Regions from separate parts of the Streptomyces sp. NPDC037389 genome, predicted to be linked through region 1. Evidence: riboswitches for the same ligand, from Rfam matches in the RefSeq annotation. Region 1 holds a riboswitch; the other holds the start of a gene.
The links. A riboswitch is a leader RNA that binds a small molecule or an ion and turns the genes downstream of it on or off. The one in region 1 is predicted to bind cobalamin.
Positions count from the first base shown of each region.

Region 1 (5,281 bases):
CCGTGACGAGGATCAGCACGGTGACGACGTCCGCCGCGCCCTTGCCCCACGTCTGCTCCATGACCGCAGAGGCCACGGAGGACCCGGCCGTGGAGTCGGGGTCCAGCATCTCCCGCCAGTCGACGACGCCCAGGGTGCCGATCTGGAGCAGCAGATAGATGGCCATGATGCCGAGGATCGAGTAGATGATGGACCGTGGCATGACGCGCCCGGGGTCCTTGATCTCGGCACCCATGTAGGCGACGGTGCTGTAGCCCCCGTAGTCGTAGATGCCGATGGTCAGGCCCGCCGCGAAGCCCAGCCAGAACTGACCGGTCGTGAGGTCGAAGGCGCCCGCCGGGTAGGTGAAGGCCCGGTCCGGGCTGAAGTGGGTGAACGCGGCGACGATGACCAGGGCGACCGAGGCGATCATCACGCACCACAGCACGGCCGTGATCCGCGCGATGCTCTCCACCCGCCGCCACAGCAGCCCGACGACCACCACGACGAACGCCAGGCCCGTCAGATCGCCCTGGGTCTGCGTCATGCCCGGCCAGAGATAGCCCAGGTACTGGACGAAGCCGATCACACCCGTGGCCATGGCCAGCGGGATGAAGAGCATCGCCGTCCACACGAACAGGAACGGCACCAGTCTTCCGGTCCGGTACTGGAACGCCTGCCGCAGATAGACATAGCTGCCGCCCGCGCCGGGCATCGCCGCGCCCAGCTCGGCCCACACCAGCCCGTCGGCGAGGGCCAGCACGGCCCCGGCGACGAAGCCGATGACCGCCTGCGGCCCGCCGAAGGAGGCCACCATCAGTGGAATGGTGACGAACGGTCCTATGCCGCACATCTGGCTCATGTTGATGGCGGTGGCCTGGAACAGCCCGATACGGCGGACGAACGCCGCCCGCTCTTCCGGCACCACGGGCTCCGGTGCCCCGGGCCCCCGCTCGATGTCCCCTGCCGTGTCCGCCATTGGCGCTCAGCCCTCTCTCGGTCGTCCGTCGAGGTCTTCCTGCGAGGTCTTCCTGCACTCGTACACCGGGCCGCCCGGCGCGTCCATCACCTGCGGAGTGTCGGGCCTTGCTGCGAGAAGATGGCAAGTGCCACATTCTCGCCCTGGAGCCCGGCCGGGACGTTATGGTTGCCCGGCCGTGGTGTTCGGGAAGACCGGTGAGGCCCCTCGTGGGCCGATTCCGGAGCGGCCCTCGCCACTGTGATCGGGGAGTGACCGTCCTCTTCCGCGTGCCCCGGTACGTGGAGCCACTGGCAGCGTCCGGCTGCCGGGAAGGCGGGACGGTAACGCCAGTCACCCGTAAGCCAGGAGACCGGCCACGGCATCTCGAAATGATCCACGAGGTGCTGGAGCGTTCACCCCAAGATGTCCATATCCACATCCACCGAACCGTCCCCGCCCGCCTTCCGCTGGCGGCGTGAGGACACCCTGCGGACCGCCGGCCTGCTGGCCGTCGTCGTCGCCCTCCACGTCGTCGCGTTCGGCGTGCTCTTCCTGCTGGTCGTGCCGAACCACTACACCGTCGGCTCCAAGGCCTTCGGCGTCGGCCTCGGCGTCACCGCCTACACCCTCGGCATGCGGCACGCCTTCGACGCCGACCACATCGCCGCCATCGACAACACCACCCGCAAGCTGATGGCGGACGGGCAACGCCCGGTCTCCGTCGGCTTCTGGTTCGCCCTCGGCCACTCCAGCGTCGTCGTCCTGATGGCGTTGCTGGTCACCGGCGGCACCCGGCTGGCCGGGACGCTGATGAACGAGGACTCCACCACCCATCAGGCCCTCGGCGTCGTCGGCACCTCGGTCTCCGGCGGCTTCCTCTACCTCATCGCCATCCTCAACCTCGTCGCCCTCGCCGGCATCATGAGGGTCTTCCGCGCCATGCGCGAGGGCCGCTACGACGAGGCCGAACTGGAGAAGCAGCTCGACTCGCGCGGCTTCATGAACCGCCTCCTCGGCCGTTTCACCCGCTCCATCAGCCGCCCCGGCCAGATGTACCCGCTGGGCTTCCTCTTCGGCCTGGGCTTCGACACCGCCACCGAGGTCACGCTGATGGTCATGGCGGGCAGCGGCGCCGCCGCCGGGCTGCCCTGGTACGCGATCCTGTGCCTGCCGCTGCTGTTCGCGGCCGGCATGAGCCTGTTCGACACGCTCGACGGCACGTTCATGAACTTCGCCTACCAGTGGGCGTTCTCCAACCCCGTCAGAAAGGTCTACTACAACCTCACCATCACCGGGCTGTCCATCGCCGTAGCCTTCCTCATCGGCACCATCGAGCTGGTGGGCGTGCTCCACGAGAAGCTCGGTCTGGACGACGGGGTGACCGGCTGGATCGCGGGGCTGAACCTCGACAACGTCGGTTTCGTCATCGTCGGGCTGTTCGTGGTGGTCTGGGCCATCGCCCTCGGCTACTGGCGCTTCGCCAAGGTCGAACAGCGCTGGGCGGCACGGACGGCTGCCGCCGGGGCGGGCGCGGACGGCTGAGCGGGCGGCAACGGGGGTTACGGCCGGGGGATCAGGGGCGTTCGCAGCCCTGGTCCGCGCACGCCTTCCGGGCGCTGATCACCGGGGGGCTGCTCCCGGCCGGCTCCTCCCGCACCACCACCAGGGCCGGCCCGCCGCAGGTCAGGCACGTCCGGGCCGAGGGATCCCACTCCCGCTCGATCGCCGCGGCGATCCTGCGCAGGGGGTCGGCGTCGACATCTGACTCGGCTCCGGTGTCGGACATGGGCCATCCCGCTCCACGGTCGTCGCTGCTCGCTCTGCCGGCGGGTGCATCGTGACGCACGACCCCTGATCACGTCAGCGTGTTGGGCCGTGATCACCCTTCACGGGGTGGCGCGGCCCCCGCGCTGACGGCCGTCGGGAGCGTCACCTCGAACCGGCAGCCGCCGGGCACGTTGTGGACCGACGCCCGGCCCGCGTGGGCCTCGACGATGCCACGGACGATCGCCAGGCCCAGCCCCGCGCCCCCCGGCCGGGTCCGGGCCGCCGAGCCCCGCCAGCCCGTCTCGAAGACCCGGGGCAGATCCTCCTCCGGGATGCCGCCGCAGCCGTCCGTCACCGACACCACCACCGCGTCCGCCTCGCGCCGCGCGGCCACCGCGACCGTGCCGTCGGGCGGGGTCCGCCGGATCGCGTTCACCAGGAGGTTCCCCAGGACCCGGGTCATCTCCTTGCCGTCCACCTCCACCGGCGCGGCGTCCACACCGTCCCCCACCAGCCGCACCCCGTGCTCGCGCGCCAGCGGCCCGGCGCCCGCCAGGGCCTCGTCCACCAGGTCGTACACCGACATCCGGCTCGGGCGCAGCGGCAGAACGCCGGCGTGGATGCGGGAGAGCTCGAAGAGATCGCCCACCATGGTGTCGATCCGGTCGACCTCGGTGCGGATCTGCCGGTGGTAGCGCGCGGGGTCCTCGGCGACGCCGTCCTCCAGGGCCTCGGACATGGCGCGCAGCCCGGCCAGCGGGGTGCGCAGGTCGTGGGAGATCCAGGCCACCAGTTCGCGCCGCGAGGCGTCGAGGGCGCGTTCGCGCTCCCGGGACTCGGCGAGTTTGGCGCTGGTGGCGGCGAGCTCCCGGGACAGCGCGTCGAGTTCCGCCGTGGCGCCGCCGCCGGGGGCGGCGAAGGTGCCGCCCCCGCCGAGGGACCGGGCCGCGCGGGTCAGCGCGGCGCTACGGGCCACCACCCAGCGGCCGAGCAGCAGGGCCGTGGCGAGCGAGACCACGGCGGCCATCGCGCACACCGTCGTCACGACCGTCAGGTCGTGCGCGGACAGGAACATCGCCTGGGCCACGGCCAGCGTCCCGGCCAGCATCGCGGTCACCGACACGGCGGCCACCACGGCGAGGGAGACCGTCACCGACCGGTGGCGCAGGAGCCGCAGCGCCAGCGCGCCCAGCAGCCCGGCGGCGGCCGCGCCGAGGAACGCGAACAGGGCGATGAGCAGCGTGTCACCCATTCCCGGCCGCCTCCCCGGGCTCCTCGAAGCGGTAGCCGACGCCCCATACGGTCCGGATCAGCGCGGGATTCGCCGGGTCGTCCTCGATCTTGGCGCGCAGCCGGCGTACGTGCACGGTCACCGTCGACACGTCCCCGAAGTCCCAGCCCCACACCTCGCGCATCAACTCCTCGCGGGTGCAGGCGCGCCCTGGATGGCGCAGGAGGAAGGCGAGCAGGTCGAACTCGCGGAGGGTGAGGGCGAGGTCGGTGCCGTTCCGGGTGGCGCGGCGGCCCATGGTGTCCAGGGCCAGCCCGGCGGCCCGCAGCGGCGGGGCGCTCGCGGGCGCCGCCGCACGGGTACGGCGGAGGACGGACTCCACGCGGAGGACGAGCTCGCGGGGGCTGAACGGCTTGGTGACGTAGTCGTCCGCGCCGACTTCCAGGCCCAGGACGCGGTCCTCCTCGTCGCCGCGGGCCGTGAGCATGATGACCGGGAGCCGGTCGTGCGCCTCGCGCAGGCGGCGGCAGACCTCCAGGCCGTCCAGGCCGCCGGGGAGCATGAGGTCGAGGACGACGAGGTCGGGGCGGGCCGCGGCGGCCTCGGCCAGTGCGGTGGGGCCGTCTTCGACACTGGTGACGGTGTGGCCCGCCTTCTGCAGGTAGCCGGTGACGACCTCGGCGACGGTGGGGTCGTCGTCGACGACGAGGATGTGGTGCATGCGGTCAGCTTCGCAGCATGCGGGAGGCGGCGTGCGGTGCGGGTCCGCGCCCCGAAGGGGCGCGGGGCAGCATCGGCATGCGGCTGCCGCCGCGTGGGCGCGACCAGCCGCCACCGGCCCGCGGATGACGCGCCTCACCTCCCGCGGAGCGCCTAGTATCGGGCTGATGCACGACCCCCACGTTCGCGTCCGCGGAGCGAAGACGCACAACCTCAAAGGCGTCGACGTCGACATCCCCCGCGATGCCCTCGTCGTCTTCACCGGTGTCTCCGGATCCGGCAAGAGCTCGCTCGCCTTCGGGACCCTGTACGCCGAGGCCCAGCGGCGGTACTTCGAGTCCGTCGCCCCCTACGCCCGCCGGCTGATCCACCAGGTCGGCGCGCCGAAGGTGGAGGAGGTCAGCGGGCTGCCGCCCGCCGTCGCGCTGGAGCAGCGGCGCTCCGCGCCGACCTCGCGGTCCTCCGTCGGCACGGTCACCACGCTCTCCAACTCCCTGCGCATGCTCTTCTCCCGTGCCGGGACCTACCCCGAGGGCGCCGGGCGGCTCGACTCCGACGCCTTCTCGCCGAACACGCCCGCCGGCGCGTGCCCCGAGTGCCATGGCCTGGGCCGGGTCCACACC
Region 1 covers NZ_JBEZUS010000008.1:82,511-87,791, forward strand. The annotation lists gene AB0E98_RS19100 (APC family permease) at 1-958, opposite strand, end outside; cobalamin riboswitch at 1,121-1,334, shown strand; gene AB0E98_RS19105 (HoxN/HupN/NixA family nickel/cobalt transporter) at 1,364-2,482, shown strand; gene AB0E98_RS19110 (hypothetical protein) at 2,514-2,726, opposite strand; gene AB0E98_RS19115 (HAMP domain-containing sensor histidine kinase) at 2,820-3,959, opposite strand; gene AB0E98_RS19120 (response regulator transcription factor) at 3,952-4,659, opposite strand; gene uvrA (excinuclease ABC subunit UvrA) at 4,826-5,281, shown strand, end outside.

Region 2 (5,281 bases), on a different contig from region 1:
AGGCGTTGCCGCAGGCGATCGCGGGGGCGGCCTTCCACAGCGGGATCATCGCGGGGAAGTTGAACGGGGTGATGCCGGCGGCGACGCCGATCGGGCGGCGCAGGGAGTGCACGTCGATGCCGGTGCCGGCGTTGTCCGTGAACTCGCCCTTGAGCAGATGCGGAATGCCCGCGGCGAACTCCACCACCTCCAGGCCGCGCTGGATGTCGCCGAGCGCGTCGGGGACGGTCTTGCCGTGCTCGGAGGACAGCAGTCGGGCCAGCGCGTCCTTCTCGCCCTCGACCAGCTGGAGGAAGCGCAGCAGGACCCGGGCCCGGCGCTGGGGGTTCCACTCGCCCCACTCGCGCTGGGCGCGGACCGCGTCGGCGATGGCCGCCTCGGTCTCCGCCCGGTTCGCCAGGGGCACCCGGGCCTGGACCTCGCCGGTGTTGGGGTCGTACACATCGCCGAAGACCCCCGATGTTCCGGGGGTGTGCTTTCCGCCGATGAAGTGGGTCAGTTCACGGACCATGGAAGCCTGCTCTCATCAGGTGAGATCCGGGGACAGGCACGGCGGGGCCGCGGGCGCGCGCCCTTGTGGGGCGCGGTCCGTCCTGTCCGTCCTCGTGGTGCCCCCGAACATATAGTTGGACGTCCTACTAAGTCCAGAGTCGAAAAAACGTGCGAGGCGGCCGGGTGGCCGCCCCGCACGCCGGGGACGGGAGAAACGGAATCGGTCAGGAGACGGGTTCGGCCAGGCTCTGGGCCGAGCGGTCGGGGCCGGCCCGGTGGACGAGCAGCCGTTCGGCCAGGTGCCCGAAGAGCAGCCCGAAGCCCGCCCACAGGACGCACTGGATGGCCAGGGCCGCGAGGCGGAACCGCCACAGCACGGTGGCCGGGAAGTCTGCGGGCACCTCGTCGACCACGGGCAGGACGGCATACGCCACCCCTGCCATCAGCACGAACGCCGCCACCGCGACGACGCCGGCCCACCAGGTGCCCAGCCGGGGGGCCAGCGCGCGGCCCAGGAAGATCGCGGCGACGCCCAGCAGGACGCTGAGCGCGATCATCAGGAAGTACAGCGCGGTGCGCTTGCCGATGGTGTCGGGGTCGCCGACGGACGGCGGATTGGCCGGGTACTTGAGGAACGGCACCACATAGACCACCAGCAGCCCGCCCAGCGAGAGCAGGGCCGCCGTGGCGCGCGGGCCGGTCCGGCCGATCCGGCCCAGGGCCACGCAGAAGGCCAGCGCCGCGATGCCGCCGAGCGCGACGCCGTAGACCAGGACGCCGGTCGCCAGCCCGGCCGTGGACTGGAGGGTGCGGCTGACCAGCTCCACACCGTGGTCGCCGTGGCTGTGGGCCTCCTCGAAACCGATGGCCTTGTCCACGGACGGCTCACCGAGCAGATAGGCCACGAGCAGCGCGAGGCACCCCGCCGCCAGCCCGGCGAGCATGCCGCGCACCAGGAGCGACCGTACGGAGACGGTGTTCACGGGACGGTCGGTGTTCACGAGACGGACTCCCCGGCGGTCAGTGGCACGGGAAGCCGAGCAGGTGGCGTCCGTCGTGGACCCACTCGTGGACGCCCTCGCCGGAAAGCAGCGAGGTGGCGCCCTGTTCGGCGCCGACGAAGTACAGCAGGATCAGCATGAGAAGCCCGAAGAAGACCGCCCACGGGGCGATCGCCTTCAGGGATATCGGCGCGACCTCCGGCCGGGCGGAGGAGCCGGAGACGGGAGCGCCGGACGTGGGAACGGCGGAATAGGCCATGATCAAACCTCCTGGGGAAACACGCGTCCCAGAACTAGGGGTTCTTGGACGACGGGAGGCGGGTCTGACTCCCCGGGCGTCGCCGCGCTGCCGCGAGCGTTCGGCCGGATTCACAGTGGCGCGACCGTGCCGGATTCCCACCGGCTTCCGTCACCCCGTCGTCATGTCCACGCGACCGTACCGTTCAGGCCAACGTCGCGCCATGGGGTGGGGGGATGCGCACCGGCGTATGAACCGGCGTGCACGGCCTGGGTGTGCGCCGCGGGCGAGCCTCCTTCACACCCTCCACACCGTCGCGGCGCCCGGATATCGTCCGTATGCCGTCCCTGTGTGACCGGTATATGAACAGGGCTGTTCGGCGGGTGACTTCTGTGCCTACGCTGACCACGCAGCCGGTTCGCCCTGCCCGCCAGGCAGACGCGTCGCAAGAGGGAACCCGGTGGGAATCCGGGACTGCCCCGCAGCGGTGTGCGGGAACGACCGCCGTCATACGCACTGGGCCCGGCGGGCCCGGGAAGCGACGGCCATTAGGTGTCCGCCCTCGGGTGGACGTGCCCGCGAGTCCGAAGACCTGCCCGCTGCCCGCGCGCGAACGAATCGCGCGCGGAGATCCCGGTGACCCCGAGGGCGGGTCGGCGCGCACGGACGAGCACTCGGCGGCTCGCCCGCACCGACACGACCCCTCGCGGCCTCTCCGGGATCCCGGAAGACGAGCTCGCGAAGGAGAGTTCCGTGACCAGCAAGTCCGCAGCCGCGGCAGCCCGGGCCACCGTGTACGGCTACCCCCGTCAGGGACGGGACCGGGAACTGAAGAAGGCCGTCGAAGGCTACTGGAAGGGCGCCGTCTCCGCCGACGCCCTGCGCCGGACCGCCGCCGGACTGCGCGCCGCCACATGGCGCGATCTCGACGCCGCCGGCCTCCACGAGGTCCCCACCGGTGACTTCTCGTACTACGACCACGTCCTCGACACCAGCGTCATGCTCGGCGCGATCCCCGCCCGCCACCGCCCGGCCTTCGCCGCCGACCCCCTGGACGGCTACTTCGCCATGGCACGCGGAACCCAGGACGTGGCGCCCCTGGAGATGACCAAGTGGTTCGACACCAACTACCACTACCTCGTCCCGGAGCTCGGTCCCGACACCGTCTTCACCGCCGACCCCGCCAAACAACTCGGCGAACTCCAGGAGGCCCTGGCCCTCGGCCTCGCCGCCCGCCCCGTCCTCGTCGGACCGGTCACCTACCTCCTGCTCGCCAAACCCGCCCCCGGCGCCCCGGCCGGCTTCGACCCGCTCACCCTCCTGGACCGGCTGCTGCCCGTCTACGCCGAGGTGCTCACCGCGCTGCGCGCCGCCGGGGCCGAGTGGGTCCAACTGGACGAGCCCGCCCTCGTCCAGGACCGCACCCCGGCCGAACTGAACGCGGCAGCCCGCGCCTACCGCGACCTCGGGGCCCTGGCGGACCGGCCGAAACTCCTCGTCGCCTCCTACTTCGACCGCCTGGGCGAGGCCCTGCCCATGCTGGCCAAGGCCCCCGTCGACGGCCTCGCCCTCGACTTCACCGGCCCCGCCGCCGCCAACCTCGACGACCTCGCGGCCGCCGGCGGACTGCCCGGCAAACGACTCGTCGCGGGCGTCGTCGACGGCCGCAACGTCTGGATCAACGACCTGACGGCGTCGCTGGCCACCCTCGCCACCCTCCTCGGCCTCGCCGGCCGCGTGGACGTCGCCGCCTCCAGCTCCCTCCTCCACGTCCCCCTCGACGCCACCGCCGAACGCGACATCGACCCGCGGATCGCCCGCTGGCTCGCCTTCGCCCGCCAGAAGACCACCGAGATCGTCACCCTCGCCCGCGGCCTCGGCCACGGCACCGCTGCCATCGCCGCCGAACTCGCCGCCAACCGCGCCGACCTGGCCTCCCGCGCCGGCTCCGCCCTCACCCACGACCCGGCCGTCCGCGCCCGCACCACCGCCGTCACCGGCGACGACGCCCGCCGCTCGCTGCCCTACGCCGAGCGGACCACCGCCCAGCGCGCCCGCCTGGGCCTGCCCCCGCTGCCCACGACCACCATCGGCTCCTTCCCCCAGACCGGCGAACTACGCACCGCCCGCGCCGACCTGCGCGCCGGACGCATCGGCACCGACGCCTACGAGCGGCGCATCGAGGCCGAGATCCGCGAGGTCGTCGCCTTCCAGGAGAAGACCGGCCTGGACGTCCTGGTCCACGGCGAGGCCGAACGCAACGACATGGTCCAGTACTTCGCCGAACGCCTCACCGGCTACCTCGCCACCCGGCACGGCTGGGTCCAGTCCTACGGCACCCGCTACGTCCGCCCACCGGTCCTGGCCGGCGACGTCTCCCGCCCCGAGCCGATGACCGTGCGCTGGACGTCTTACGCCCAGTCCCTCACCAATCGGCCCGTCAAGGGCATGCTCACCGGCCCCGTCACCATGCTCGCCTGGTCCTTCGTCCGCGACGACCAGCCCCGCGCCGAGACCGCCCGCCAGGTCGCGCTCGCACTGCGCGACGAGGTCGCCGACCTGGAGGCGGCGGGCACCGCCGTGATCCAGGTCGACGAACCCGCCCTCCGCGAAACCCTGCCCCTGCGCACCGCCGACCGCCCCGCCTATTTGTCCTGGGCCACCGAGGCCTTCCGCCTGACCACCGGCGGCGTCCGCCCGGACACCCAGATCCACACCCACATGTGCTACGCCGAGTTCGGCGACATCCTCCAGGCCATCGACGACCTCGACGCCGACGTCATCAGCCTGGAGGCGGCACGCTCCCATATGCAGGTCGCGGGCGAACTCGCCGCCGCCGGCTATCCCCGCGAAGTTGGCCCCGGCGTCTACGACATCCACTCGCCCCGCGTCCCCGCCGCCGACGAGGCGGCCGCCCTGCTGCGCCGGGGACTTGCCGCCATCCCCGCCGAACGGCTGTGGGTCAACCCCGACTGCGGCCTGAAGACCCGAGGCTGGCCCGAGGTCCGTGCCTCCCTGGAGCATCTGGTGACGGCGGCCCGCACGGTGAGGGAGGAGCTCCCGGGCTCGTCCTCGTAAGGGCGCGCCAAGGGGTGCCCCGACCACCATCGGTGCACCCCTCGGCCCGGACGGCTGCGAGACTGACCACATGGCCGAACTCAACGGAAATCCCGCCACCCTCGACGATGTCCAGGCTCTCGCCCTCACGAATTACGGGCACTTCACGACCATGCGGATGGAGGACGGCACGGTACGGGGGCTGTCGCTCCACCTGGACCGCCTGGTGCGGGACTGCCGCATAGTCTTCGGCGTCGACCTGGACCGGCAACGGACCCTGAACTACATCCGCCAGGCCGCGGACGGCGTCACCGGGGTGGCCGGCCTCCGCGTCACCGTCTTCGACCCCACCCTCGACCTGTCACGCCCCAGCGCCGCCAAGAACCCCCACATCCTGGTGAACGTACGGCCGGCCGGCGCCCTGACGCCACCACCACTGACAGCGAAGACCTTCACCTTCACCCGCGACAACGCGGAGGTGAAACACATCGGG
Region 2 covers NZ_JBEZUS010000003.1:567,796-573,076, reverse strand. The annotation lists gene AB0E98_RS09350 (CoA-acylating methylmalonate-semialdehyde dehydrogenase) at 1-511, opposite strand, end outside; gene AB0E98_RS09345 (CbtA family protein) at 717-1,475, opposite strand; gene AB0E98_RS09340 (CbtB-domain containing protein) at 1,513-1,752, opposite strand; cobalamin riboswitch at 1,815-1,901, opposite strand; cobalamin riboswitch at 2,165-2,328, shown strand; gene metE (5-methyltetrahydropteroyltriglutamate--homocysteine S-methyltransferase) at 2,485-4,809, shown strand; gene AB0E98_RS09330 (aminotransferase class IV family protein) at 4,880-5,281, shown strand, end outside.
Region 2: it holds a riboswitch for cobalamin, as region 1 does, so the genes downstream of both, metE (5-methyltetrahydropteroyltriglutamate--homocysteine S-methyltransferase) here and AB0E98_RS19105 (HoxN/HupN/NixA family nickel/cobalt transporter) in region 1, are expected to answer to the same signal.